Regions from separate parts of the Rhizobium sp. CBN3 genome, predicted to be linked through region 1. Evidence: predicted binding sites of a transcription regulator. Region 1 holds the regulator's gene; each other region holds the start of a gene.
The links. Region 1 encodes LexA, which represses DNA repair genes until DNA is damaged. Its sites were predicted from a motif close to TGTTCNNNNTGTGTTCNG; they were not measured.
Positions count from the first base shown of each region.

Region 2: QWJ46_RS12035 (DNA recombination protein RmuC) is a predicted target of LexA. The motif match lies at 6,494-6,511, and genes of this name have one in related genera.
Region 3: QWJ46_RS15630 (PA0069 family radical SAM protein) is a predicted target of LexA. The motif match lies at 1,532-1,549, and genes of this name have one in related genera.
Region 4: QWJ46_RS02690 (putative DNA modification/repair radical SAM protein) is a predicted target of LexA. The motif match lies at 2,347-2,364, and genes of this name have one in related genera.

Region 1 is NZ_JAULSE010000020.1:40,759-48,042, reverse strand. It holds gene QWJ46_RS24455 (LpxI family protein) at 1-459, shown strand, start outside; gene lpxB (lipid-A-disaccharide synthase) at 456-1,625, shown strand; gene gltA (citrate synthase) at 1,654-2,943, opposite strand; gene QWJ46_RS24440 (ComEC/Rec2 family competence protein) at 3,233-5,665, shown strand; gene lexA (transcriptional repressor LexA) at 5,646-6,362, opposite strand; gene QWJ46_RS24430 (VOC family protein) at 6,561-7,284, shown strand, end outside.
Region 2 is NZ_JAULSE010000006.1:167,494-174,777, forward strand. It holds gene QWJ46_RS12005 (DMT family transporter) at 1-225, shown strand, start outside; gene raiA (ribosome-associated translation inhibitor RaiA) at 478-1,053, shown strand; gene ptsN (PTS IIA-like nitrogen regulatory protein PtsN) at 1,127-1,591, shown strand; gene QWJ46_RS12020 (methyl-accepting chemotaxis protein) at 1,664-4,018, opposite strand; gene QWJ46_RS12025 (hypothetical protein) at 4,002-4,265, shown strand; gene QWJ46_RS12030 (ribokinase) at 4,260-5,159, opposite strand; gene QWJ46_RS12035 (DNA recombination protein RmuC) at 5,238-6,461, opposite strand; gene QWJ46_RS12040 (globin-coupled sensor protein) at 6,660-7,284, shown strand, end outside.
Region 3 is NZ_JAULSE010000009.1:125,446-132,729, forward strand. It holds gene QWJ46_RS15625 (ribonuclease HII) at 1-138, opposite strand, end outside; gene QWJ46_RS15630 (PA0069 family radical SAM protein) at 306-1,463, opposite strand; gene QWJ46_RS15635 (glycosyltransferase family A protein) at 1,603-2,121, shown strand; gene QWJ46_RS15640 (hypothetical protein) at 2,549-2,905, shown strand; gene moaB (molybdenum cofactor biosynthesis protein B) at 2,925-3,476, opposite strand; gene QWJ46_RS15650 (4-(cytidine 5'-diphospho)-2-C-methyl-D-erythritol kinase) at 3,476-4,360, opposite strand; gene QWJ46_RS15655 (tetratricopeptide repeat protein) at 4,373-6,205, opposite strand; gene QWJ46_RS15660 (polyprenyl synthetase family protein) at 6,333-7,284, opposite strand, start outside.
Region 4 is NZ_JAULSE010000001.1:534,965-542,248, forward strand. It holds gene QWJ46_RS02675 (dicarboxylate/amino acid:cation symporter) at 1-237, shown strand, start outside; gene QWJ46_RS02680 (glycosyltransferase family 4 protein) at 555-1,613, opposite strand; gene greA (transcription elongation factor GreA) at 1,641-2,117, opposite strand; gene QWJ46_RS02690 (putative DNA modification/repair radical SAM protein) at 2,370-3,602, shown strand; gene QWJ46_RS02695 (UdgX family uracil-DNA binding protein) at 3,602-5,056, shown strand; gene carB (carbamoyl-phosphate synthase large subunit) at 5,109-7,284, opposite strand, start outside.

The DNA of each region.
Region 1 (7,284 bases):
CTGCTCGCTTCCGTTGGCCCGCTTGGCGCCGCCGCGCCCGGCGAGGAAGACCGGCGCGATATCAGCCAAGCCGCCAATGCCGCCGAGACGCTTGGCCGGCTGGATGTCGGCCAGGGTGCAGTCAGCATCGGCGGGCGCGTCGTCGCGCTGGAAGGACTTGAGGGCACAGATGAGATGCTGGACCGTGTCGCCGGCCTGAGGGCCGCCGGACGGATCTCGCCGCGCCGCCGCGGCGTGCTCGTCAAGCTCTGCAAGCCGCAACAGGACATTCGCGCCGACCTGCCGGCGATCGGCGTTGCCACAATTTTGAACGCTGCGAAAGCCGGCCTTGCCGGCATCGCAATCGAAGCCGGTCGCTCGCTGGTGCTCGATCGGGCCGCAGTCATCAGCGCCGCCGACGAGGCTGGGTTGTTTGTCTGCGGCATCGACCGCGGTCTGCCGGCATGGGGGCTCGAATGAACGGAGCGCCGCTGAAGATCGCCGTCATTGCCGGGGAAGTGTCGGGCGATCTGCTCGGCGCTGATCTCATCGCTGCGCTGAAGCGGATTTACAGTGGACCGGTGGAGCTTGTCGGCGTTGGCGGCGAGGGGCTGCAGGCGGAGGGGCTGAACTCCCTGTTCGATTTTTCCGAGCTGTCGATCATGGGAGTCACCCAGGTGCTGAGCCGGCTGCCAAGGCTGTTTGGCCTGATCCGTCGCACCACGGCTGAGATCATCGCCGCAAAACCGGATATCCTTGTCATCATCGACAGTCCCGATTTCACCCATCGCGTCGCCAAGCGGGTGCGCACCGCGTTGCCCGATCTGCCGGTCGTCAATTACGTCTGTCCAAGCGTCTGGGCCTGGAAGGAATATCGCGCCACGCGCATGCTCGGCTATGTCGATCACGTGCTTGCCGTCCTGCCCTTTGAACCGGCAGCCATGCAGCGCCTCAATGGTCCGAGGACAACCTATGTCGGGCATCGTCTGGTCGCCGATCCAGCGCTGCTGGAGACACGTCGCCTGCGCGTGGGAAGGCAGCCAGGCAATGGCCCGATCCTGCTTCTTCCCGGATCGCGCTCCTCCGAGATCCAGAAGCTTCTGCCTTACTTCGAGGTCGCCACGAATGAACTCGTCGCCCGCAACGGGCCGACACGCTTCATTCTGCCGACGGTGACGCACAGGCAAGCGCTTGTCCGCGAAATGACGGCTGGGTGGGCCGTAAAGCCGGAGATCGTCGTCGGCACGCAAGCAAAATGGAAGGCCTTTGCCGAGGCCGATGCAGCCATGGCGGCGTCCGGAACCGTTATTCTCGAACTCGCCCTTGCCGACGTTCCGGTCGTCTCTGCCTACAAGGTCGACTGGATCATGCGCATGCTGACATCGGGCATCAAGACCTGGACCGGCGCGCTGCCGAACCTGATCGCCGATTACCCGGTCGTGCCGGAATATCTGAACGATGTCGTTCGCGGCGCAAGCCTTGCACGCTGGATGGAAAGGCTGTCGGTCGATACCTATCAGCTGAAGGCGATGAAGGAAGGTTACGATCTCATCTGGCAGCGCATGCAGACGGAAAAGCCGCCCGGCGAACAGGCCGCCGAAATCCTTCTCGACGTTTTGAAAAAGAAAAAACCCGGCCATTCCTGACCGGGTTTCTTTTTGAGCTCTGAAGCGATCAGCGCTTCGAAACCGGGATGTAGTCGCGCTTGGGTTCGCCGACATAGAGCTGGCGGGGACGGCCGATACGCTGTTCCGGATCCTCGATCATCTCGTTCCACTGAGCGATCCAGCCGACGGTGCGGGCAAGCGCGAAGAGCACGGTGAACATGGTGGTGGGGAAGCCCAGCGCCTTCAGCGTGATGCCGGAATAGAAGTCGATATTCGGATAGAGTTTCTTCTCGATGAAATATTCGTCGGTGAGCGCGATGCGCTCCAGCTCCATCGCCACTTCCAGCAACGGATCGTCCTTGATGCCGAGTTCGCCGAGCACTTCATGCGTCGTCTTCTGCATGATCTTGGCGCGTGGATCGTAGTTCTTATAGACGCGGTGACCGAAGCCCATCAGGCGGAACGGATCGTTCTTGTCCTTGGCGCGGGCGATATATTCCGGAATGTGGTCGACCGTGCCGATCTCGTTCAGCATGTTGAGCGCGGCTTCATTGGCGCCGCCGTGCGCGGGGCCCCAGAGGCAGGCAATGCCGGCGGCGATGCAGGCGAACGGATTGGCGCCCGACGAACCGGCGAGACGGACGGTCGAGGTCGAGGCGTTCTGCTCGTGATCGGCATGCAGGATGAAGATGCGGTCCATGGCGCGGGCAAGCACCGGATTGACCACATATTCCTCGCAGGGGACGGCAAAGCACATGCGCAGGAAGTTCGACGCATAGTCGAGGTCGTTCTTCGGGTAAACGAAGGGCTGGCCGATATGATACTTGTAGGCCATGGCGGCAAGCGTCGGCATCTTGGCGATCATGCGCAGGCTGGCGACCATGCGCTGGTGCGGATCGGTGATGTCGGTCGAGTCGTGATAGAAGGCCGACAGCGCGCCGACGCAGCCGCACATGACGGCCATCGGATGCGCATCACGGCGGAAGCCGGTGAAGAAGCGGCTCATCTGCTCATGCACCATCGTGTGATGCGTGACGCGATAGTCGAAATCCTTCTTCTGCGCAGCCGTCGGCAATTCACCGTAGAGCAGGAGGTAGCAGACCTCGAGGAAATCGCCATGCTCGGCGAGCTGCTCGATCGGATAGCCACGGTGCAGCAGCACACCTTCGTCACCGTCGATATAGGTGATTTTCGATTCACAGGATGCGGTCGAGGTGAAGCCCGGATCGTAAGTGAAGGAAGCGGTGTTCTTGTAGAGGGCACCGATGTCGATGACGCTCGGGCCGATCGTGCCGCTTTTGACGGCGAGGTCGACTGATTTGTCACCGATTTTTATTGTAGCGCTTTGATCCGTCATGCTGTCCTCCGAAATGTCGGTGGCGCCACAAAAGCGCCATAGGGGTTAAGCGTCCTTTCCGATAGCTATATGATCGTGACGCTAATGCCAAGTTACCGTGATGGCATTTTGTGCATTGCGGCATCACCTTTTAGGCACTGCAGCGATGAGCCGCACGCATAGCGGAAGCCGATGATTCGACTGACCTTTTGCTCCTTTGGTTTTTGCGTCTTATTTCAACCGATTATTCTTGCCGGATTTACGTGAAGGTTGCATTCTGACGACTTCGCGGGGTGATCTTGGGCGGGGCATGCAGGAATTGACGACAGCCGAATTGCGGCCGCAAGCGGGCGTCGGCCTTGCCGATCCGCCGGATTTTCCTGCGCCTGCGGTGGTGACTCAATCGGTAAGGACGCAGTCGCAGACCCCATTGCGTCGTCGGCTGCTGGCCGCCGCCTGGCAATCGCTGCGTGCCGGAGCCTGCATGCTGGGCGAAGAGGCCGATCATGGCCGCCTGCTGCTGTTCTCGCCGGTCTTCCTCGGAGCCGGCTCGGCCTTCTGGTTTCTCGGCGGATCGGATTTTCCCCTCGTTGCATCGCTGCTCTGCCTGCTAGTGTCGGCGGCCGCGGTTTTCCTCACCGGTCCCAGCCGGCCGGCCTTGCGCGCAAGTTTCATGGGGCTCGCACTTTTCGCCGGCGGCATGCTCTCGGCTCAGTTCGAGAGCTGGCGGGCTTCGACGGCGATCCTCGATTCATCCGTGACAACGACGGTGACCGGCCGCGTCGAACGGCGGGAAGGCGACGGCCGCGGGCGCTGGCGCTACATTCTTGCCGTCACCGGCACCGAGGCGCCGGAGTTGAAACGGCCGCCAAGACGCATCACCGGGATCGTCCGGGGCGCCGATGTGCCTTTCGAGATCGGCGACATCATCACCGGCAGGGCACGGCTGACGCCGCCGGCAGGCCCCGCACTTCCCGCGCTCAACGACTTCTCCTTCGGTGCCTATTTCGACGGCATCGGCGCCAACGGTTTCTTCTACGGTGCGCCGGAGAAGCTCGACGCGCAGGTCGGCCCGCAGGCGGCCAGGTGGACGTCGGACGCGCTGCTCGAATGGCTCTACCGGCTGCGCAGCAGCATCGGCGACCGCATAAGATCGATCCTGCCCGGCGACACCGGCGCTTTTGCCGCTGCCCTGGTGACGGATGAACGGCGCGCCATCTCGAAGACGACGACGGAGGCGCTGCGCCAGTCCGGCCTTGCCCATATCGTCGCAATCTCGGGCCTCAACATGGCGCTGTCGGCCGGCATCTTCTTCGTCGGCTTCCGGATGCTGCTCAGCCTCTTTCCCGGTGTCGCCCAAGCCTGTCCGACAAAGAAGATCGCCGCTGCCGGTGCGCTCATCGCCGTCACCGCCTATTACCTGATCTCCGGTTTCGGGGTTTCGGCCGAGCGCGCTTTTATCATGATGGCCATCATGCTGATTGCCGTCTTCTTCGACCGGCCGTCGATCAGCCTGCGCAATGTCGTTCTCTCAGCGCTCATCATCATCGCCATTTCACCTTCGGAAGTATTGGGACCGAGCTTTCAGATGTCCTTTGCCGCGACATTGGCTTTGGTATCGGGCTATCAGCTGTGGAAGGACAGGCGTGTCCGCGAAAACGCTTTTCCGAAATTGCCGATCATCAGGCCGGTGGCCGTAGTCGCCAGTTTCTTCGGCGGCGTCTTCCTCACCTCGCTGATCGGCGGCTTTTCCACCGCACTGTTTTCGATCGAGCATTTTCATCGCCTGACGGCTTATGGCCTGCCGGCAAATCTTGCGACGATGCCGATCATCTCCTTCATCGTCATGCCGGCCGGGTTGCTGGCGATGTTGCTCATGCCTTTCGGTCTGGACGCTCCGCTCTGGAAGGTGGTCGGATTCGGCCTCGATCTGGTGATTGCGGTTGCCAAGACGGTGTCCGGCTGGGGCGGGGATATCGGCATCGGCCGCTTGCCCGGCTGGTATTTCGCAATGGCGGTGGCAGGCTTTCTGCTGCTGACGCTGCTGCGTACCCGGCTGCGCCATATCGGCACATCGATCATCGCCATCTCGACCCTTATCGTGCTGCTTCTGCCGGTTCCCCGGCCGCCGGATCTGGTGATTTCGGAGGATGGCAGTCTGGTTGCGGTCGTCGCGGCTGAGGCAATAGCTTCCAACCGTGAAAACCCGCCGGATTTCATCTTCGACCAGTGGCAGCGAGCGCTGGTCCTGCCGACACATGATCCGCCGAAGATGCTGGATGGTCCGGCTATCCCGGCGGAAGGAGAAGACCGCCGTGTCAGGCTTTCCCGCGATCAGCAGAACGAAGCGAGTGCAGCGATGCGGGCAGCCGCAGCAGGCGGTGAAGCAAACCGCTTTTCCTGCGTCAAGAAGGCCTGGTGCACATCAAGACTCGGCAATGGCCATATCGTCACCGTCATCGACAATGCCGCCTATCTTGGCCCGGCCTGCGATACGGCCGATATCGTCGTGACCTCGGTCCGTCTGCGTTTCAACAACTGCCGTTCAGGTGGCGCGCTTTTCACCGGCGAGACGCTACGCAGGACCGGTTCCGTCGAATTGCGCTTCGCCGACAGCGGCCCGGAGGTCACCACCGCCTTCGATGCTTTGTCGCGACCATGGATGCGCCATCGCGCCTATGATTGGCGCAACGATCGTTTTACCGATTCCAGCCTATCCGGCGTCAGTGATAGCGACGGATGAGGCCGACGAGCTTGCCCTGCACCTTGACCCGGTCGGGCCCGAAGATGCGGGTCTCGTAGGCCGGGTTGGCGGCCTCGAGCGCGATCGAGGCACCCTTGCGGCGGAAACGCTTCAGCGTTGCTTCCTCGTCATCGACGAGGGCAACGACGATATCGCCGGGACTTGCGGTGCTGCCGTTGCGGATGATCACGGTATCGCCGTCGAAGATGCCGGCGTCGATCATCGAATCGCCTTTGACCTCCAGCGCATAGTGCTCACCGGAGCCGAGCATATCCGCGGGAACGACGATATCGTGAGTGTTGTTCTGGATCGCCGAGATCGGAACGCCGGCGGCGATACGCCCCATGACCGGCACGGAGATGGAGTTGCCATTGTCGGCGACCGGCTTTGGCGCAGCGGGGGCGGCGACCGGCTGGGGCTTGCCGAGGCTGCCCTCGATGACGCTCGGCGAAAAACCGCGACGCTGAAGACTGGGGTTATAGGCCTCCGGAAGCTTGATCACTTCGAGCGCCCGGGCGCGGTTCGGTAGGCGGCGAATGAAGCCGCGCTCCTCGAGCGCCGTGATCAGCCGGTGAATGCCGGATTTCGAGGCGAGATCCAGGGCATCCTTCATTTCGTCGAAAGAGGGAGGAACGCCGGATTCCTTCATGCGCTCATGGATGAAAAGGAGAAGCTCCTGTTGTTTGCGCGTGAGCATCGACGTCAGACCCCGTGATTGAAACAAATCCAGAACGGACACTATATGTTCCATATGTGTTCCGCAAGTAGCTAAATTTCCGTAAAACTTCGCGCCAACTCGTCGAGATTTTTATTTTCATTCGCCGGATTGGCACACATGTCTTGCATTGAGTGAGGTGCTGTCGCACATCTCTTGCCGGTTTCAGGAGGGATATTCATGAACGCGCATTCCGCCAAGTCGCACCCGCTGGATCATGTCGTGCTGCCCGTGGTCAATATCGATCTGGCGCGTGAAAGGCTCGGCAAGCTCGGTTTCACCGTCGCCGCCGATGCGCGCCATCCCTTCGGAACGGAGAATGCCTGCGTCTTTTTCGCCGACAAGACCTATCTGGAGCCGCTCGGCGTGGCGAGTGTCGAGGAGAGCGAGGCAGCGGCCCGCCAGGGCAATGTCTTCATCGCCCGCAATCGCGCCTTCCGTTTCCGCTGCGGCGAGGAGGGACTTTCTGCGCTGGCCTTCCTCAGCGAGGATGCCGGCCTCGATCATAAGCGCTTCGTCGGCAACGGCGCGAGCGCCGGTGAGATGTTGCAGTTCAGCCGACCGATGCGGATGCCGGATGGTTCGGAGAGCGTCGGCAGCTTCAAGCTGGCCTTTGCAGCTGATTTGCGCGCCCCCGATTTCTTTCTCTTTACCTGCCAGCGCATTAATTCGTTCCCGACAGATCGCGCCGCGCTGGAGACGCATGCCAATGGCGTGATCGGCATTGCCGAGATCGCGCTTTGTGCGCCGGAGCCGGCGGCATTCGCCGCCTTCGTCGGACTTGCGATGGGGCAGGCGGCGGTGGAGAAAACCGGTTTCGGCATGAATATCGCGGCATCGAATGCGAAGATCAGCCTGATGACGCCGGAAGGGCTGGAGGCCTATTTCGAGACTGCAGTCTCGT
Region 2 (7,284 bases), on a different contig from region 1:
GTTCAGACGCTGGGTTCGGTCGGAACCACGTCGCAAGCCTATCTCCGTGTGCCGATCGGTGTGACGATCGGTATCGTCTTTCTCGGCGAGAGGCTGAGCCCGACGGCGTGGATCGGGCTCACCTGCGTCATTCTCGGCGTCATCGCCATGACGATGCCGCGCGCAACGCAGGCACGAAGCGCGGGAGCTGATGAAGGGAAAGTCGCCGGAAGGCTCCTTCCGTAGGAGATTTGCTACACCTTCTGCGAGCACGCCCGGAGTTGATTCGGCGCCCTATTGACTTTCCGGCAACCTCTGGCTAGAAGCCCGCCGCAATCGTCGCCGTGAACGGCGTTTTGAAGTTATCCCCATCATCCCAAGGGCACCGAGGGCCTACAGGCCTACGCCGATCTTGCTTGAGATTGCGCGAAGTGCTTGGATGAACCCGAGGCTTGGCGTAAACTGATACCCGCAAACGACCATAAGAAGGGAAACTCCATGAGTGTGCGTGTATCCGGGAAACATATGGAAATTGGTGAATCCTTCCGTCAAAAGATCGAGGACCAAATTGGAACGGCCATCACGAAATACTTCGATGGGGGGTATTCCGGCCAGGTGACCGTCGAAAAGGCGAGTTCTCGTTTCTCGGCAGACTGCAAGCTTCATCTCGACAGCGGGGTGGTGCTTCACGCCGCCGGCGAAGCCACGGATCCGCAGCTTGCTTTTGACGCCGCTTCCGAGCGCATCGAGAAACGCCTGCGCCGCTACAAGCGCAAGCTGAAGGACCATCATGCCGGAAACCACCTGAATGGTTTTGCAGAAGTCTCCTACACGGTCATGGACTCCGTTCCTGATCACGAGGATGAAATTCCCGACGATTTCGCCCCGGCAATCGTCGCTGAAAGCACGAAGCAGTTGAAGACCATGTCCGTCGCCACCGCCGTGATGGCGCTCGACATGACCGACGAGCCGCTTCTCCTGTTCCGCAGTCCCGGCAAGGAACATCTGAACATCGTTTATCGTCGGCACGACGGCAATATTGGCTGGATCGATTCGGCCAATATCAAAGGCTGAGATCAGGGTGGTGAGCGGCGGTATCGCCGCCGCTCCTCGCATCAACTGATCCCGGCGACAGAAGGAAAAAGAAATGGCATTGGCAGATTTGCTCCATCAGGATGCGATCATTCCCGCCCTCAGAGTAAATTCCAAGAAACAGTTGCTTCAGGAATTGGCGGCAAGAGCCGCGAGGATCACCGGGCTCTCCGAACGGGAGATCTTCGACGTCATCCTGCAGCGCGAACGCCTGGGCTCGACCGGTGTCGGCAACGGTATCGCCATTCCTCACGGCAAGCTGGTGAACATTCATTCCATCGTCGGCATCTTCGCCCGGCTGGAGCAGCCTGTCGATTTCGAAGCGCTGGACGACCAGCCTGTCGACCTCGTCTTCCTGCTGCTTGCGCCGGAGGGCGCCGGCGCCGACCATCTCAAAGCCCTGTCGCGCATTGCCCGCGTCCTGCGCGATCAAGACCTGGTTGCAAAGCTGCGGGCCACCGATTCCGCCTCGGCGATCTACGCCTTCCTCAACGAGGAGCAGACGTCGAACGCTGCTTGAGCTGCATAATCCCTAAATGAAAAAAGGCGCCTGATTTCGCAGGCGCCTTTTTTCTTATGCAGGGCTGAACGGTCAGAACTCTTCCCAATTATCCCGAGCCACGGCAGCCGAGCCATGCGATTGAGGCGTGGTGCGGCGGGTCGCCGGGGCGTGGCGGATCGCGGGAGCGGCCGCGAAATGCGAGGGGTCTGCAGCCGGCGCACGCATCTGCCTTGCCACGGAGGCGAGCGCCGTCGCGTTGGCGGAGCCGGAGACGCTGAAGCGCGTGGCGAGCGCCTTCAGCGTCTGCGCCTCGTCGTTGAGCGCCACGCTGGCGGCGGTCGCTTCCTCCACCATCGCCGCATTCTGCTGCGTCACCTGATCCATCTGGTTCATGGCCTGGTTGATTTCCTTCAGCCCGACCGCCTGTTCGCTCGCCGATGCCGAGATCTGCCGGATGAGGCTGTTGATGCCCATCACCTGTTCGGCGATCTTGTGCAGCGTCCCGCCGGCGCGACCGACGAGATCGACGCCTTCCTTGACCTGGACAGCCGATGTGTTGATCAGCGTCTTGATCTCCTTGGCGGCATTGGCCGAACGCTGCGCGAGTTCACGCACTTCCTGGGCGACGACGGCAAAACCCTTACCGGCTTCGCCGGCGCGGGCCGCTTCGACGCCGGCGTTCAGCGCCAGCAGGTTCGTCTGGAAGGCGATTTCGTCGATGACGCCGATGATCCGCGACACCTCCGTCGAAGACTGCTCGATCCCTTGCATGGAGGCGATGGCCTTCTGCACCACTTCGCCTGATTTCTCGGCATCCTGGCAGGCGAGATTGACGTTGTCGGCAGCCGTGCGGGCATTCTCGGCACTGGAATCAACCTGAGCGGTGAGCTCATTGAGCGCTGCCGCCGTCTCTTCCAGGCTTGCCGCCTGCTGCTCGGTACGTTTGGCGAGGTCGGAAGCGCTGTTGCTGATCTCGCCGGTGCCGGCGCCGATATTGATCACGCTGAGGTTCATCGTGTTGATGGTCTCTTCGAGGCTTGCAAGTGCGGCGTTGAAGTCCTGCTTCAGTTTGCCGTATTCGCCCGGGAATTCCTCGGTGATGCGGTGACCCAGATTGCCCTGGGACAGCTCGGAGAGGCCGGCGCCGACGATCGAGACGATATGGCGCTGCAGCGACACCGATTGCAGCCGTTCCGATTCCGAACGGCTGCGCTCGGTCTCGGCGGCCTGCCGCTGGTGGGTGGCCTCGTCTTCGAGGCGCCTGGAGTCGGCGAGTTTGAAGCGGAAGCCTTCGAGCGCCTTGGCGACCGAACCGACCTCGTCGGTACGGTCCTGGGCAGCGATGGGTTCGGCATATTCCCCGTCGCTGAGCGTTTTGACGCTGGCGACAAGGCTGCCGAGCGGCCGCTGTACGAGCGAGCGGACGGCGAAATAGAGCGCGAGCATCACCGCACCGAGCACGATCAGGCCGGTGGCGATCATCATGTAGGTCTGGTCCTGCACCGGCGCGTTGATCGCGGTGTGCGGGACGTCGACAAGCACGACCCAGGTGGCGTTGACGCCGGGGACTTCGAACGGATAGACGACGCGGTCGAAGGGATCGAGGCCGTCATAGGCGAGGTTGCGGACGAGGCCGGGCTGCTTGGTCGACAGCGCCGCCTTGACGACGTCGGCGCCTTCGCCGTCATATTGTTTGGTCATCAGGTCGGGGATCGGCGCGACGATCCAGTTGCCCGCCTGGGACAGCAGCGTCACGCGCCCCGAGCCGAAGGGGTGCAGCGCCTGCAGCTTGTCGGTCAGCGACTTCAGCGAGATGTCGACACCGCCGACACCGATCATCTTGCCGCCCGATATGACGGGATAGGCAATTGATGTCAGCAGCGTCGGTACATCTGTTCCCTGGGCGAGGTAGGGGGTCGTGATCGCGCCCTTGCCGCTGTCGGCAGCAAGCTTCCACCATTCGGCGGTATAATCATTGTCGAAGGTGGAGTATTGAATGCCGCCGTCCTTGGTCTTCGACCAATAGGGCGTGAAGGCGCCGTTCTTGTTCGTGCCTTCGTCGTTATTGTTGGCGATCTCGGTGGTCTTGCCGTCGAGCGCGCCGAGCTGCTCGCAGAACCAGCTGCCGAAGGCGAAAGCATTCTGTTCGAGATTGGCCTTCAGCACGTTGATCATGCCCTTGCGATCGAGCGACTTGCCGTCATGGGCGCGGCCGAGGACGCCCATCATGCTGCGCGCGGCACTGGCGAGCTCGCCGACATTGGCGGCGATTTCATTGGCGATCGATTTCGCCTCGAGGTTGGCCTGATCCATCGTCAGCGTCTGGACGCGATCCCGGGTCTGGCCGATGAGGAAGAAATTCGAAACGATGAGAACAAGCGCGATGGCGATGCCGGTGATGACGATAAGCTTCGCCGCAAGCGATTTCATGCGAAAGATGAACATGGGGTCCTCGGGCAAGGATGCGCCGAAGGGGCATTCTTCGGCACAGGAGCGAAGGCATGGCTCCCTCATGGAGCAGCCGCATGAGCCGCGGATCCGCAAGCGCGAAGACCCGGCGATCACCGGGAAGATCGCCGGAGACCTGTTAAATTTGAATGAAATTTTAGCGGCTTATATGAGGAACGCCGCGGAAATCCCCTTAAAATCGAAGGGAGGTCCGACCGCCTTTCGCAAGCAGGCCAGCCTATAGTCTGTCTGCGACTTCCTCGCTTGAAGGAATCGACGGTTGCGCGCCTGATTTAAGGCATGCGAGTGAACCGGCGACCGCCGCGCGGCGCAGCGCCGTGGGAAAATCCACGCCGTCGTCGAGACTGGCGGCGAAATAGCCGCAGAAGGTGTCTCCCGCTCCGACCGTGTCGACAGGATCGATCGCCAGCCCTTGCGCCCGCGAAATGACCCCGTCCCGGATAGCGATGACGCCATCGCCGCCGAGCGTCACGATCAGCGTCTGGCCGGTTTCCTGATGCAGGAGGACGAGGGCTGCCTCGCGCGCTTGTGCGTCCATGCCGTCCTGTCCGGCAAGCCGCTCGAACTCGGTCTCATTGGCAATGACAATATCGGCCAGCCGACCGAGACGCGGTGCATCGGGGATCAAGGGGGCGAGATTGAGGATGCTGGTGATGCCCTTGGCGCGCGCGGCCGAGAGCGCGCGTTCGACGGCCGCGACAGGCACCTCGAGCTGCAACATCAGCATGTCGCCTTCGTTCATACCGCCGACTGCGATTTCCGCATCCGCAGGCGTGACCAGGCCGTTGGCGCCGGGAACGACGGCGATCATGTTCTCGCCGTCGCCGCCGACCAGGATCAGCGCCGTGCCTGTGGGATCGTCGACATGCTTGACAAGGGAAAGGTCGGTTCCGGCTTCATCGAGCAGGGCGAGCGCATCGGCGGCGAAGCCGTCCTTGCCGACGGCGCCGGCCATATGCACATAGCGGCCGGCGCGGCGGGCTGCGAGCGCCTGGTTGGCGCCCTTGCCGCCGGCGGCCGTGGCAAAACCGTTGCCGGCCACCGTCTCGCCGGGCTTTGGCAGTCGTTCGGTCGTGGCGATGAGATCCATGTTGATGGATCCGAAAACTGTAATCATCAGGCTGTCCCGTCTTTTGGAGCATCGAATGATATCATGCTCCTGCTATTTCATGGGGCGAGACACTGCCCGAAGCGGTCACTCTTCGTCAACCACCCGAAGCTTGAGAAGGCCGGTACGGCTTTCCACGGATTTGGCCGGGCTCTCGTCGTGGCGGGCGGGCTTGGTGTCGCCGTCTGCCTCGAATTCCAGCGCCTCGATCTTGGCACCGCGTTTGGTGAGCTTGTCGGCTGATGTGACCACCATGTCGATATCCTTCTGCGCTATGGCGAAATGGCCCTGCAGCTTGCGCACCCGCTCGTCGAGGCGGCCGAGATCGTCCATCAGCAGCGCCACCTCGCCCTGGATCAGATGCGCCTGCGCCCGCATGCGCTGGTCTTTCAGCACTGCCTGGATGACCTGGATCGACAGCATCAGCAGTGATGGCGAGACGATGACGATGCGCGCCCGGTGTGCCTTCTGCACCAGGGCCTCGAAGTTCTCGTGGATCTCCGCGAAGATCGATTCCGATGGCACAAAGAGAAAGGCCGTCTCCTGGGTTTCCCCCTGAATCAGATATTTCTCGGAAATATCGCGGATATGGATCTCCACATCGCGGCGGAACTGTTGGCCGGCGATCTTGGCGGCCTCGGGGCTGCCGGCGTCACGGATGGCGTTCCAGGCTTCGAGCGGGAACTTCGCATCGATGACAAGCGGCGGTGCGCCGTTCGGCATGCGGATCGTGCAGTCCGGCCGCGAGCCGTTCGAGAGCGTCTGCTGGAAGGCATAGGCCCCCATCGGCAGGCCGTCGGCGACGATCGTCTCCATCCGCGACTGGCCGAAGGCGCCGCGCGTCTGCTTATTGGAAAGAATGGCCTGCAGTCCGACGACGTCCTTGGCGAGCGTCTGGATATTGTTCTGCGCGGCATCGATGACCGCCAGCCGCTCCTGCAGCCGCTGCAGGTTCTCATGCGTCGACTTCGTCTGCTCGGTGATCGTCGAGCTGACGCGCTGCGACATGCCGTCGAGGCGTTGGCTGATCGCCTGGTTGAGCTCGCTCTGGCGCGCGCCGAAAACCTCGGCCATGGCCGCGATGCGGCCCTGCATTTCCGCCTGGATCTTCAAAAGCTCGGCCATGCGCGCCTCGCTTTCGCCAGCCCGCAGGCTCGCCTCCTCTGCCTGCTCGCGGCGGAGGCTGGCGCCGCGCAAGAGAAGGATGATCACCAGAAGCACGAAGGCGATCAGAACACCGCCGGCAAGCGCCAGCATGGCGGGACTGAGCGAGGCGACGGAGAGGGCAAGCGATTCGGAATGAACGGTCATGCTGCAACCATAACAGAAGATGCGGCAATATATAGATCAAAACGTGAACGAAATCGGCGATCCTCAATATCTTCTCTGTCGTCTTTTCTTCGCCGCTGCGGAAAATCGCAGCCGATTTAACCATTGCTCAACCATATTCGCCAAAATCTGTGCTGCAGAATTCCCTCCCGCGCCGTTGCGCCAAGTACAGAGATTTCCATGACATCCCAGCAGACCGACAGTGCCCTCAGGCAGCGCCTCGATTTCATCGAACTGGACGAGGCGGCGCGCCGGTCGATGCGGGATCTCAGCCCGGTCATATCAGAGCTGATCGGCGCCGCCCTCGACAAGTTTTATGCCAAGATCGCCAGGACCCCCGCCGTCTCAGGCTTTTTCGCCGATAAGAACCATGTCGCTCATGCCAAGAAGCGGCAGCAGGATCATTGGCGCAAGCTTGCCGGCGGCGCCTTCGACGAAGCCTATGTGGACGGCGTGACCGCGGTCGGCCGCACCCATGCCCGCATCGGGCTGGAGCCGCGCTGGTATGTCGGCGGCTATGCCCTCGTCATGTCCGAACTCGTCAAGGGCATCATGGAGAAGCAGTGGCCGTCGGTCTTCGCGCGCCAGCAGGGCAAACTGCTCGCCGAGAAGCTGTCGGCCGTCATCAAGGCGGGCATGCTCGACATGGATTATTCCATCTCGGTCTATCTCGAGACGCTTGAAGCCAAACGCCAGGCTCTGGAAGAGCAGCGCGCCCAGGCCGAGGCCGATCAGACGATGGCGCTGGAGCAGCTGCGCCGCGGTCTGGAGGCGCTGTCGAGCGGTGATCTCGAGGCCACGCTGC
Region 3 (7,284 bases), on a different contig from region 1:
CGGCCCGCGGCCTGCCTCGTCGGCGCCGGCGACCGGCCAGTGGCCGGCCTTGCGGGCTTTGAGCTCGAGCTTGAAATCCGGCACGAGAGGGACCGTGTCGAAAAGCAGGGGAGAATCGGGTGGCGTGCGACGTTTCATGCGGCTGAACCTCGCACGCCAACCCGATTTCCCGCAAGTCCCCGGATCAGGGCGGCGGCCGGGGACGGCCCGGCGGATGGTGGCGGTCAGGGCCATCCGCGGGAATTGCGCTCGGGGCTCGAAAACAGGGCGGTTTTTCTGAGCAGCCGATGCGCAAACTTGAAAAATCAGAGCAGCGACAGCTGCACGCCGCTACCATCCGGTGGCACGAACAGATCGTCGCGCAGCGGCACGCTGCGCCGCGTCAGCTCGAAGCGTTTCGCCGCCATTTCGAAACGCCGGGCGATCTGCCAGGCATAGGGGCCGGCGCCCTTCATGCGCTTGCCGAATTCGGCGTCGTAATCCTTGCCGCCGCGCATCGAGCGCACCAGCGACATCACATGCCGGTAACGATCGGGATAGTGCTGCAGCAGCCAGTCGCGAAAGAGCGGGCTGACTTCGAGCGGCAGCCTGAGAATGACATAACTCGCCTCGGCGGCGCCGGCAGCCTTTGCCGATTCGAGGATGCGTTCCAACTCGTGATCGTTCAGCGCCGGGATCAGCGGAGCGGCCATGACGGCAGTCTGGATGCCTGCCTCCGAGAGCGCATGAATGGTCTCCAGCCGTCGCGGCGGCGTGGCGGCGCGCGGCTCCATCGCCCGGGCAAGCTTGCGGTCGAGCGTGGTGACCGAGATGCCGACGCGCACCAGGTTCTTGCGGGCCATCTCTTGCAGAATGTCGAGATCGCGCAGGATCATCGCCGACTTGGTGACGATCGAGACCGGATGGTTCGCCTTGTTCAGCACCTCGAGGATGCCGCGCATGATGCGCCATTCCTTCTCGATCGGCTGATAGGGGTCGGTATTGGTGCCGATCGCGATCACCCGCACCTTGTAGCCCGGCTTGGCGAGCTCCCGCTCCAGGAGCTTCGCCGCATCGGGCTTGGCGAAGAGCTTCGTCTCGAAATCGAGTCCCGCCGAAAGCCCCATATAGGCGTGCGTCGGGCGGGCGAAACAATAGATGCAGCCGTGCTCACAGCCGCGATAGGGATTGATCGAGCGGTCGAAGGAAAGATCCGGCGATTCGTTGCGGGTAATCGCGGTGCGCGGCTTTTCGATCTGCACCTCGGTCTTGAACGGCGGCAGGTCTTCCAGGGTCTGCCAGCCGTCGTCGAAGGTCTCCCGTTGCAGCGCTTCGAACCGCCCTGTCGGGTTCAGTCCGGCTCCGCGCCCCCGCCGCCGGTCGCCCTCGACCCTGAGACCTGAGGACACGATCATCGCATCGGCAATATCTGCCGTATTGGCAGGCGCGAATGCGGCCTGCCCTGCCAGGGACTGCTCTCTCATCGGATTCTCCCGCGGCGGAAAGCCGTTGCCTCCACCCGTTTTGATGATTAAATTCCTATCGGCAAAATGAGAACAATGCAAGAACAAAATGCGCAAAAGGGTGCTGGCAAAAAATTGTGCGGCGCATTATGAATAATCGATGTTGACGGTTGTTCTCGAATGTCAGGATCAGGAATCCGAACTGGCGCAGACCTTATCGGTATTGGTTGCAGGCGCGGTGGAAGGGCTCGTCAGCGATGTGATCGTGCTCGATCACGGCTCACGCGACGGCACCTCGCGGGTCGCCGACGCCGCCGGCTGCCGTTTCCATTCACAGTGGGATATCAAGGACATCGTTCGCTCCGCCCGAGGCGAATGGCTGCTCTTTATCGAGCCGGGCGCCAGGCCCCAGGCCGGCTGGATCGATGAGATCGCCGAATATGTGGCGCTGAATAAGACACCAGCGCGCTTTGCCGCGTCGCGCGGCTATCGACGCCCGTTCTTCCAGCGCGTCACCCGTGCCCGGCCGCCGCTGGAGCTCGGGCTGTTGATGCCGAAGAACCTGGCGCTCGCCGCCGCCAGAAGCGGGATGCATGTTGCCGACTTCGCCAAGGGCCAGAAGCCGCGCAAGCTCGCAAGTGAATTGATTCCCTCCTGGGTGGCGCGTGCCGCGCGCTGAGCGGTTCTACGCTTTATGATGTCTGGATATGGTTCATGACTGTCCGGTGCAGACCCGCAAAAAACCCCTCCCCAACCCCTCCCCACAAGGGGGAGGGGCTAACGTGCCGCCCCCTGCTTTCCATTTCACCTCGCATCCGCTCCACCCTTTGCATCTGCAGTAGGGCTGACGTCTGCGCAGTTGGCGCAGCGTGTTAGCCCCTCCCCCTTGTGGGGAGGGGTTGGGGAGGGGTTTTCTCTAATAGGCGGTTCGCCGATCCCGCCATCGCGCAAAGATGGCGCCCAATCGGATTTCGCGCTATAATTCGCTCATGGCGCCGCCGAAGCGCCGCGCTTCGCAACGGATGCCGTGGAATGCCGGTGAACGGCAGAACAGGTCGGCGAAAAATCTCCTCTTCTGCCGGATTTCCGGCGAAAGGAGGTGCTTCATGCCACGCGGTAGGATCTACGGCGTACGCGGTAGGATCGACGGCGTACGCAGTATGATCTGCGGCCTGCTGGCCGTCATATTGCCGACATTGGTGATCGCGCATCCGCATTCGGCAGCATCGCAGACGATGCTCAGTTGCGCAGGCCGATCCGACGTCGTCAGTTTCCTCGACAGGAATTTCGGTGAGAAGCTCACCGCGGTCGGGCTGGTCAACCAGAACGCCGTTCTCGAGGTCTATGCCGCCAAAAGTGGCACCTGGACGCTCGTGATCACGGATGTTCACGGCATAAGCTGCATTCTGCTGTCGGGTGATAGCTGGGATTCGATGCCGGCTCTGCCGGGCATTGCCACTTAAAGAATTGAGACGGCCAGTCCTATTTCTGCGCGCCGCGTTTCAAGTGCTCATCCAGGCGCGGCATGATCTCGACGAAATTGCACGGCACGCTGCGATAGTCGAGCTGTGCTTTCAGGATACCGTCCCAGGCGTCCCGGCAGGCGCCGGGCGAGCCGGGCAGAGCAAAGATGAAGGTGGAGTTGGCAACACCCGCGGTGGCGCGCGACTGGATCGTCGCCGTGCCGATCTTATCGTAGGAAATACGGTGGAAGACGGCGGAAAAGCCATCCATGCGTTTTTCGAAAAGCGGTTCCAGCGCCTCGGGCGTCACGTCTCGGCCGGTAAAGCCGGTGCCGCCTGTGGTGATGACGACGTCGATCTCATCCCGCTCGGTCCAGGTTTTGACCTGGGCGGCGATTTTCTCCCGGTCGTCGGGCACGATTGCCCGCTCGACCAGCCTGTGGCCAGCCTCGGCGATCCGCGCCGCCAGCGTATCGCCGGACTTGTCCGTCTCCGGCGTGCGCGTATCCGAGACCGTGAGAACCGCTATGCCGACGGTGATGAAGGGCCGTTTTTCATCCAAACCTGCCATCACATGCCTCCCGAAACCGTTTCCGTCGCTTGGAAATACCAGTCGGGCCGCGCCGCGTGAAGAGCCGCCGCCGCATCTCGCGCGGCGGCCATGTCGGCAAAGATCCCGAAGCAGGTGGCGCCGGAGCCGGACATGCGGGCAAGAAGAGCGCCCTCAGCCTGCAGCATCGCCGAGATCGCCGCAATTTCGGGCACGGCCTCGCGCGCCGGTGGCTCCAGGTCGTTGCGAGCCGCGCCGATCGCCGCCAGCCAGCCGGCGGTCTGTGCGAGGTTCAGGGGCGGATTGTTCTTTGCCGTGAGCCGGCGGAAAACCTCCGGCGTCGGAACCCCCTTTAGCGGGTTGGCAAGCACCATGGCGAAGGCCGGCAGATCCGGCACGGCTTCGATCTCCTCGCCGATGCCGCGGGCGATCAGCGGCCGGCTCTCGAGGCACATGGGCACGTCGGCCCCAAGCTTCAGAGCCAGCGCCGCCAGCGTCTCCACCGGCAACCCAGTGCCCCAGAGGCGCATCAGCCCACGCAGGGTCGCCGCCGCGTCGGCCGAGCCGCCGCCGATGCCGGAGGCAACGGGCAGGTTCTTCTGGAGGTGGATGTGAACAGGGAAGGCGAGGCCGCCCACGACTTCGCGCAGGAGGTCGCGCGCTCTGAGCACCAGATTGGTGCCGCCGTCGCCGGCAAGCGTCTCGCCGAAGCGGCCCGACAGGGTGAAGGCGTCGGCCTGCGCCGGCAGGAAGCCCAGCCGGTCGCCGCAATCGGCGAAGGTCACCAGCATATCGAGCAGGTGATAACCGTCCGGCCGCTGGCCCGTCACATGCAGGGCGAGATTGATCTTCGCGCGCGCCTCTTCGGTGACGCCGAAAGCGTCGGCCAAGCCCTGCTCAGGCATCGGTCGCGCCCGTCAGGACTTCTTGTCGACCGGCGGCGGCGTGACCGGCGCCGGATCCGGCTGCTTCTTGTCTGCCGCCTTGGCATCGTCGTCAGCGGGCAGGCCGTTTGCGACCTTTTCCTTGATCTTCGGAATTTCGGCCGCTTCAGGCTCGGAGGCGAGCGCCCGGTTCCACTGGTAGACGGCTTCGAGCTTGCGCCCGACGCGCCAGTAGGCATCGCCGAGATGGTCGTTGATCGTCGCGTCGCCGGCCTTGATCTGCGCCGCCCGCTCCAGCTCGTCGACGGCGTCGTCGAAGCGGTTGAGGCGGAAATAGGCCCAGCCGAGCGAATCGATGATGTAACCGTCGTCAGGGCGGAGATCGACGGCCTTCTTGATCATGGCGAGGCCTTCGTCGAGGTTCCGGTTCATGTCGATCCAGGAATAGCCGAGATAGTTCAGCACCTGCGGCTGGTCGGGGTTGAGCTCCAGGGCCTTGCGGAAATTCGGTTCGGCCTGGTCCCACTTCTTCAGCCGCTCATAGGCGATGCCGCGCTGGAAGAAGACGCTCCAGTTGGCGCGGCCGGGGATCGGCCCGATCGCTTCGACCGCCTTGTCGTAATTGGCGGCCATCGCCTCGTAGTCCTTGGCGTCGGAGAGCACGCTGCCATAGGCGAGGTAGCTGCGGATGTCCTTCGGATCCGAGGCGATCAGCGCCTGCAGGTGCTTGCGCGCCTCGTCGACCTTGCCGCCCTGGGCAAGGGCGAGGCCGAGCTGCAGCTCGGAGATGCGCCGCATCGGCGAATCTTCCGGCACCTTCTTATAGAGGGAGATGGCGCGGTCCATCTGGTTCTGCTTTTCGGCGATGCCGCCGAGCAGCACCAGTGTATCGGCGCTGTTGGGGTCGAGCGCCTTGGCGGTCTGCAGGTAGAGCGAGACGATATCCTCGGCGCCATCGCGGTTCAGAGCACCGCCGACGGAGAAGAGCACGCCGGCAGCGCCTTCTTCGGCGGTCTTGACCTGCTGCTCCTGCTTTTCGCCCTTCTCGATGCTGTCGCGTAGCGCATTCAGCGGCGCATAATTCGGCAGCAGGTTATCGCCGACCGAAACAGCGTCGAGCGCCTTCTGCTTGTTGCCCTGCGCGGCCTCGAGGCGGGCAAGCGCCATCACCGCTCGCATGAAGGTGTCGGGCGCCGTCGCCCCGCCTTCCTTGTCGAGCACGGCGTCGTTCAGATGCTGGCGGGCCGATTTCACGTCGCCGGTGACGACGGCGATGGCGCCGGCATTGTAGTTCTGGAAGATGCGGAACCAGTCCGGCCCCTTCATCTTCTCGACCATGGCGAGCGCTTCCTTGCCGCGGCCGGCGCCGACCCGGGCCCAAGCGAGCAGCAGGTCGTTCATCATCCGGTCGAGATCGTTCGGCCCCTTATATTTCAGGATCGACTCGGCGGTCTTGTAGTCGTCGCGGCGCACGGCATCCATGCCGCGCACGATCGTGGTGATGCGCTCGACCGAGGGATCGCCCTTCAGATCGTTGGCGTATTTGACGCCTTCCTTGATGTCGCCGTTGAGCAGCAGCGAGATCATCAGCCGCTGGCGAATCTCGGGATTGCCGGGCTCGATCTGCAGCGCCTTCTTGTAGAGCGCTATCGCGGTCTCGTAATCGTGATCGACATCGGCTGTGCGCGCGGCGAGGAAGGCGCCTGAGAACGTGGTGACGTTATCGGCATCGAAGAAGCTCTCGGCTTTGCCGGCATCGCCCGCCTTGGCCGCATCTTCGGCACTCACGCCGGCAACACCGCCAAGCGAAAGGACAGCCGCCAGCGCTGCGCTCGTAAGAAGACGGATGGCAATTCTCTGCCGCATTAGAAAACCTTTCTTCGAGAGCGTCCGGCCGCTGCCGGTCGCAAATCAGTCGTCATCACTGAGTCATAACAGGATGGCTTTTTTGGAGCGGCGCTGCAAGAAAATCAGCCTCGATCGCGGCGTTCGATCAATTGACGCGCTCGATGCAGAAGTCGATCACTTCCATCAGGGCGGATTTCCATACCGTATCGGGAAGCGGCGCCAGCGCGTCGCGCGCGATCGTGCCGTAATGGACCGCCCGGCCGATCGTGTCGCTCAGCGTGCCATATTTGGTGATCAGCCCGAGCGCTTTTTCCAGGTTGGCGTCGCTGCTGTTGCCGGCCTCGATCGCATCACGCCAGAAGGCGCGCTCCTCCGTGGTGCCGCGGCGATAGGCGAGGATGACGGGCAGCGTGATCTTGCCTTCGCGGAAATCGTCGCCGACATTCTTGCCGAGATCGGCGGCCTTGCCGCCATAGTCAAGCGCATCGTCGACGAGCTGAAAGGCGAGGCCGAGATTCATGCCGTAGGATTTCAGCGCATTGCGGCCGGAGCGGCCGGCATCGGCAACGATCGGCCCGACTTCGGCGGCAGCCGCGAAGAGAGCCGCCGTCTTGGCGCGGATGACGGAGAGGTAATCGTCCTCCGTCGTCTCCATGTTCTTGGCGACGGAAAGCTGCAGCACTTCGCCTTCGGCGATCACGCAGGCAGCGGACGACAGGACGTCGAGCGCATCGAGCGAGCCGACATCGACCATCATGCGGAAGGCCTGGCCGAGCAGGAAATCGCCGACCAGCACGCTTGCCTGGTTGCCCCAGATCATCCGCGCCGTCGATTTGCCGCGGCGCAGGTCGCTTTCGTCGACGACGTCGTCATGCAGCAGTGTCGCCGTATGCATGAATTCGACCGAGGTGGCGAGCTTGATGTGGTTTTCGCCGCGGTAGTCGAACAGCGAGGCGGCCGCCAGCGTCAGCATCGGCCGCAGCCGCTTGCCGCCTGATGAGATCAGATGGTTGGCCACTTCGGGGATCATCTGCACGTCGGAGCCGGCCTTGGACAGAATGAGCTGGTTCACCCGCTCCATGTCAGCCCGGGTGAGA
Region 4 (7,284 bases), on a different contig from region 1:
CTTGCCGCAACGCTCTCCGTCGTGCCTTCCGTGCCGGTCGCCGGCATGGCGCTAATCCTCGGCATCGACCGCTTCATGTCGGAATGCCGGGCGCTGACCAACCTCGTCGGCAATGCGGTCGCGACAATCGTCGTGGCCCGTTGGGAAAACGAGCTGGATACGGCGCAGCTCGCTAGAGTGCTGGGCGGCCAGGCAGAAGAGGGCGCTCCGGTTGCCGGACTTCAGCCGGCGGAATAATCTCGCCTGATTATTGGCAATCTTTGCAGCGGCCCGTTTTACAGCGGGCCGTTCGCTTGTCGATAGATGTCGCCCTCTACGCACATGTTCAACGTCACGAGCCGTTCCGACCCAAGGAGATCGGCGAGACCGCTTACCCCTCCCCAACCCCTCCCCACAAGGGGGAGGGACTAACCCGGAGCGCCCACTTCGTTCCTTCTCGAAACGTCGCAGATTTGGAGAACGGGCGCGGCAAGTTAAGCCCCTCCCCCTTGTGGGGAGGGGTTTGGGGCGGGGTCTTTTATGGTTCTTTGTATCGACGTAGTCTTCTTTTCCACTCAGCCGCGGTTGTCGCCGAGAAGGCGATCGTAAACAGCGCCGATCGCGTTTGCTTCGTTCTCCAGCGCGAAATTCGTCCGGACATGACGCAGTGCATTCTCCCCATGCGCGATCGCCAGTGTGGGATCTGCGATATAGGGGGCGATTGCCCGCGTCAGCGCTTCGCCGTCGCCAGCCGCCACCACCGAGCCGGTCTCGCCGTCGGCGATGAGTTCGGCATAGGCGCCCGCATCCGATGCCACGACGGCGGTGCGAGAAGCCATGGCTTCGAGCGGCGTCAGGCCGAAGCCTTCGTTGCGGGAAGGGGCGACGTAAAGCGTCAGGCGGCGATACCAGACCTTGATATCAGGCACTTCGCCGAGGAAGAGAATGCGGTCGGTGAGCCCGGCGCCGGCGACATCGGCCTTGAGCTTTTCGCCGAAGGCGGTGTGCTCCGCCGTCACGCGGCCGGAGACGACGGCCGTCCATTCCGGATGCTGCGGCAAGAGTTCGATCATCGCCTGGACGAAGAGATCGGTGCCTTTCTGATGGCGCACGCGGCCGAAGCAGCCGACGAGATAGCGGCCGGGCAGGCCGGTCGCGGCGATGCCGTCGTCGGCCGTTTCCGGCGGATGGAAGATAGAAAGGTCGACGCCGTGCTGGATGACCGTATGCGGTACCTCGAGGAAGGAGCCGGACCGGTCGCTGGTTGCAATCACCGCATCCATACGGCGGATTAGCCATTTCGTGTAGGCGGTGTGACGGCGTTGCGCCGCCGAGGTGAAGAGCAGCTTCAGCGGCATGCGCAGGACATGGCGAAGCAGGATGCCGACAGCCATCTCATTGTTGCGGCGGGCGTGCCAGACGCGGTGACGGCGGCGTGCGGGCGGGCGCCACAAGCCGAGGATCTGCGGCCATGTCAGTTTCGCCAAGCCGTCGGGCAGGCCGGGGCCGAGCGTCGCGATCCTCATGCCGAGCCGGATCTGGCACGGGATGAGCTGGACGATAGTCGACGTGACGCCGGAGAGCCGGCGCTTGAAGTTGGGCGCGATGATCTCGACGTCACGAATGTCCGGCAAGGGATGGATCTCGTGTCTGGCGGGCGATCAGCCCCAGGAAACCTGGAGGATTTCGTAGGCCTTGGAGCCGCCGGGTGCGTTGACCTCGATGGAATCACCGACTTCCTTGCCGATCAGCGCGCGGGCGATCGGGGAGGAGATGGAGATGCGGCCAGCCTTGACGTCGGCTTCCTGGTCGCCAACGATCTGATAGGTCTTTTCTTCTTCGGTGTCCTCGTCGACGAGCTTCACCTTGGCGCCGAACTTGATCTTGTCGCCCGACATCTTCGTGAGGTCGATGACCTCGGCGCGCGCCGTTAGGTCTTCCAGTTCGCTGATACGGCCCTCGTTGTGGCTCTGGGCTTCCTTGGCGGCGTGGTATTCGGCGTTTTCGGAAAGGTCGCCATGAGCACGGGCCTCGGCGATCGCCTCGATGATTCGGGGGCGCTCCTCCTGCTGACGCCAGCGCAGCTCTTCCTGCAGCTTGACGAAACCACCCTGTGTCATCGGTACCTTTTCAACCATTTTTTTGTCCTTCACTCCTTGTGTTCGCGCAATCAGGCGCCCACACAAAAGAAAACAGGTCCCGAAGGGGAGCTTCGGAACCGTGCCACATTTCTAGTTAAGTGCTTATAGCAGATCGGCAAGGCCGATTTCCAGAAAATTCGCATAGACGAAATGCAACCCACTGCGGCATCGGGCGATGCGCCCCAAAATGGGCAGAGGCGGGATCGTTTCGGTTGACTATGTATATTAGAACATATAGTGAACATTGGGATGAAGAAGTCGCTAACCGAACGCTTGGCCATTCTGTCCGACGCTGCGAAATATGACGCTTCCTGCGCGTCCAGCGGCACGGTGAAACGCGATTCGAGCGCAAACGGCGGGCTGGGTTCAACCGAGGGATCCGGTATCTGCCATGCCTATGCTCCGGATGGGCGGTGCATTTCGCTTCTGAAGATCCTGCTCACCAATTTCTGCATCTACGACTGCGCCTATTGCGTCAATCGCTCCTCCAGCAATGTCGAGCGGGCACGCTTCACGGCGGAGGAGGTCGTCTGGCTGACACTCGAATTTTACCGCCGCAACTATATCGAAGGCCTCTTCCTTTCCTCCGGCATCATCCGCTCCTCCGATTACACGATGGAGGAGATGGTGCGCATTGTCCGCGAGCTGCGGGTGACGCATAATTTCCGCGGCTATATCCATCTCAAAGCGATTCCCGAGGCGTCGCCGCATCTGATCGAGGAGGCGGGGCTTCATGCCGACAGGCTGTCGCTCAATATCGAACTGCCGACCGACAGCGGGATTTCCCGTTTCGCGCCGGAAAAGAAGCCGGCCAGTATCAGGCGATCGATGGCTGATCTCAGGTTGAAGATCGAGGCGGCCGATGAACCGACGCTTAAGACCAAAAAACGACAGCGTTTCGTCCCGGCTGGCCAGAGCACGCAGATGATCGTCGGCGCGGATGGGGCCAATGATGCGACGATCCTGGCGAGCAGCGGCCGGCTCTATAGCAGCTATGGTCTGAAGCGTGTCTATTATTCCGCCTTCAGCCCCATCCCAGACGCCTCAAAAAACCTGCCGCTGATCAAGCCGCCGCTGATGCGCGAACACCGACTTTACCAGGCCGACTGGCTCTATCGGTTCTACGGCTTCGGCATCGACGAGATTACCGCAAACCAGGCGGGCGGCATGCTCGATCTCAATCTCGATCCGAAACTTGCCTGGGCGCTGGCCAACCGGGCCGATTTTCCTGTCGATATCAACAAGGCTGAGCGCGAGCGGTTGCTGCGTGTGCCCGGCCTCGGCACCAAGACGGTGAAGGCGATTGTTTCGGCACGCCGGTTTCGTCGCCTGCGGCTCGATGAGCTCGCCCGGCTCGGCGTTTCGATCAAGAAGGTCCGAGCCTTCATCTCAGCGGAAGGCTGGTCGCCGCGACGGCTAGTCGACCGCCCGGATCTGCGCGCCATGTTCGAGCCGCAGCCTGAACAATTGTCGTTGCTGTGATGCGCCGGGTCGTGCTTGCGGGGCGCGGAGATCTTGGCGAATGGCGTGACGCCGCACGCGCCCTGGCGGCCGCCGGCATATTGCCCGAGGAGATCGACTGGCGCGAAAAAAGCGCCGAGGCCGATCTTTCGTTTCAACGGGACGCCATGCCGCCGGCGCCTGCGACAACACGCAAGCCGATGACGGTGCCGCCCGCCTTCATCGAGCTTGCGGAGACGGTTCTCTGCCATTCCGATCCGGCGCGATTTTCTCTGCTGTACCGTCTGCTCTGGCGGCTGCAACTGGACCGGCAGCTGCTGGAGGTAAGTTCCGACGAGGATGTCGTGCGGGCCAGGCTGATGGCGAAGAACGTTCGGCGCGACGCGCACAAGATGACGGCCTTCGTCCGTTTCAAGGAGGTCGGCGCGGTATCGGCAGGTCGCCGGAAATTCCTCGCCTGGTTCGAGCCGGATCATCATATTGTCCGGCGCACGGCTCCGTTTTTCCAGCGGCGTTTCACCGACATGGACTGGCTGATTGCCACGCCCAAGGGCTCGGCGGCCTGGGACGGCGAGCGGCTGACGATTGCCGACGAGCCCTGCGAAAAGCCTAATCTCAGCGATGCCACGGACGAACTCTGGCGGACCTACTATGCCAGCATCTTCAACCCGGCGCGGTTGAAGGTGAAGGCGATGCAGGCGGAGATGCCGAAGAAATACTGGAAGAACCTGCCGGAGGCCGACCTTATTCCCGGCTTGATTGCATCGGCCGAAAGCAAGGTGCGGGAGATGGCGGCGCGGGAGGTGACGCAGTCGCTGCCGTTTCACGACCGCTTGCAGCAGGCCGCACGCAATCAGCCCGCAGAACCCGAGCCTCCGGCGGGCACGCTGGAAGCACTGCGCGCGGAAGCCGCGGTCTGCACGCGCTGCCCTTTGCATGCCTATGCGACCCAGACTGTCTTCGGGGAGGGGCCGCGTGATGCGCGGGTGATGTTCGTCGGCGAGCAGCCGGGCGATCAGGAGGATATTTCCGGACATCCCTTCGTCGGACCTGCCGGCAGGCTGCTCGATCAGGTGCTATTGGAGGCGGGCATCGACCGGTCGACGCTCTACGTCACCAATGCCGTCAAGCATTTCAAATATGAGCCGCGCGGCAAGCGGCGCATCCACCAGAAGCCCAATATGGGCGAGGTAAAGCTTTGCCGCTGGTGGCTCGATCGGGAAATGTCACTCATCAAGCCGAAACTGATCGTCGCGATGGGCGCGACGGCGCTTGCTGCGCTGACCGATGTGAAAGAACGCCTGCAGGATGTCAGGGGAAGGGCGATGGCGATCGAAGGAGGGCGCACGCTCTTCGTGACGGTGCATCCGTCCTATCTGCTGCGCATTCCGGACGAGCGACTGAAGGCGGAGGAGCTGGCGCGGTTTCGCGACGACCTGCTGAAAATTCAGCGGCTTATCGTCTCAGCTGGATAAATTGATTCCGGCTGAGTTTGCGCCACCGCCTTATGGCGATGGCGCTGCCGTATCAAGCGAAGTAGCTTTGCAGCGGCCGAACTTCGAGATTGCCGGCCTTCAGCGCCTTGATCGCTTGGGCGGCGGCTTCGGCGCCGGCCATCGTCGTGTAATAGGGCACCTTCTGCATCAGCGTCGCGCGGCGCAGCGACTTGGAGTCCGAGATCGCCTTATTGCCGTCGGTGGTGTTGATGACGAGCTGGACCTGGCGGTTGCGGATCGCGTCCTCGATGTGCGGACGTCCTTCCAGGACCTTGTTGATCTTGTTGGCGGTGATGCCGTTTTCGCCGAGGAAGCGGGCTGTGCCGCCGGTTGCCAGCACCTTGAAGCCCTCTTCGACGAGGATGCGGATCGCCGGCAGCACGCGCGCCTTGTCCTCATCGCGCACGGAGACGAAGACCGTTCCGTCGCGCGGCAGTTCGACGCCGGCGCCGAGCTGCGACTTGGCGAAGGCCAGGGCAAAATCGGTGTCGAGGCCGATCACTTCTCCGGTCGAGCGCATTTCCGGGCCGAGCAGCGTGTCGACGCCGGGGAAACGGGCGAAGGGGAAGACGGCTTCCTTGACGGCAATGTGCGTGAGCTTACGCGGATCGGGCTTCGTGCCGTAGGCGGCGAAGGTGGCGTCGAGCGTCTCGCCGGCCATGACGCGGGCGGCGATCTTGGCGATCGGCGCGCCGATGGTCTTGGCGACGAAGGGCACGGTGCGCGAGGCGCGCGGATTGACTTCGAGCACGTAGACGGTGCCGTCCTTGATGGCGAACTGGACGTTCATCAGGCCGCCGACATTGAGCGCCTTGGCCATGGCTTTCGCCTGGCGTTCGAGTTCGTCGAGCAGTTCGACCGGCAGCGAGCGCGGCGGCAGCGAGCAGGCCGAGTCACCGGAATGGATGCCGGCTTCCTCGATATGCTCCATGATGCCGGCGACATAGACGTCGGTGCCGTCGGAGAGGCAGTCGACATCGACTTCGATCGCATGGGTGAGGTAGCTGTCGAAGAGCAGCGGGTTTTTGCCGAGCAGCGTGTTGATCTGGCCGGTCTTGTCGTTGGGATAACGCTGCTTGATATCCTCAGGCACCAATTCCGGAACCGTGTCGAGAAGGTAGGTCTGCAACTGGCCTTCCGAATGCAGGATCTGCATGGCGCGGCCGCCGAGTACGTAGGACGGGCGAACGACCAGCGGGAAGCCGATCTCGGCGGCGACGAGGCGGGCCTGCTCGACCGAATAGGCGATGCCGTTGTTGGGCTGGTTGAGGTCGAGCTTCATCAAGAGCTTCTGGAAGCGGTCGCGGTCTTCGGCGAGATCAATCATGTCTGGCGCTGTGCCGAGGATCGGGATGCCGTTCTTCTCAAGTGCTTCGGCAAGCTTCAGCGGCGTCTGGCCGCCGAACTGGACGATGACGCCGACGACTTCGCCCTTTTCCTGTTCGGCACGCAGAATCTCGATCACGTCTTCGGCCGTCAGCGGCTCGAAGTAGAGGCGGTCCGACGTGTCGTAGTCGGTCGAGACGGTTTCGGGGTTGCAGTTGATCATGATCGCTTCATAGCCGGCATCCTTCAGCGCGAAGGCGGCATGGCAGCAGCAATAGTCGAACTCGATGCCCTGGCCGATGCGGTTCGGGCCGCCGCCGAGGATGACGACCTTCTTGCGGTCGGAGACTTGAGCTTCCGAGCGGGCGGCGCCGACGAAGGGCGTCTCGTAGGTCGAATACATATAGGCCGTAGGCGAAGCGAATTCGGCCGCACAGGTGTCGATACGCTTGAAAACCGGACGCACGTTCAGGCTGTTGCGGAGTTCCGCGACTTCCTTCGGGCGCTTGCCGGTCAGGGTCGCCAGCCTCGCGTCGGAGAAACCCATGGCCTTCAGCATGCGCAGGTTCGCGGCATCGCCGGGAAGGCCATGCTCGCGGATGCGGGCTTCCATGTCGACGATATTCTTGAGTTCGGCGATGAACCAGGGATCGATCTTGCAGCCTTCATGCACCTCTTCGATGCTGAGGCCCTGGCGCAGCGCCTGGGCGACCATGCGCAGGCGGTCCGGCGTCGGCGTGCCGATGGCTGCGCGGATGGCGTTCTGGCTGGATTCGCCTTCTTCGAAATCGGGGATCTCGATTTCGTCGAGGCCGGTCAGGCCGGTTTCGAGGCCGCGCAGCGCCTTCTGCAGCGATTCGGCGAAGGTGCGGCCGATCGCC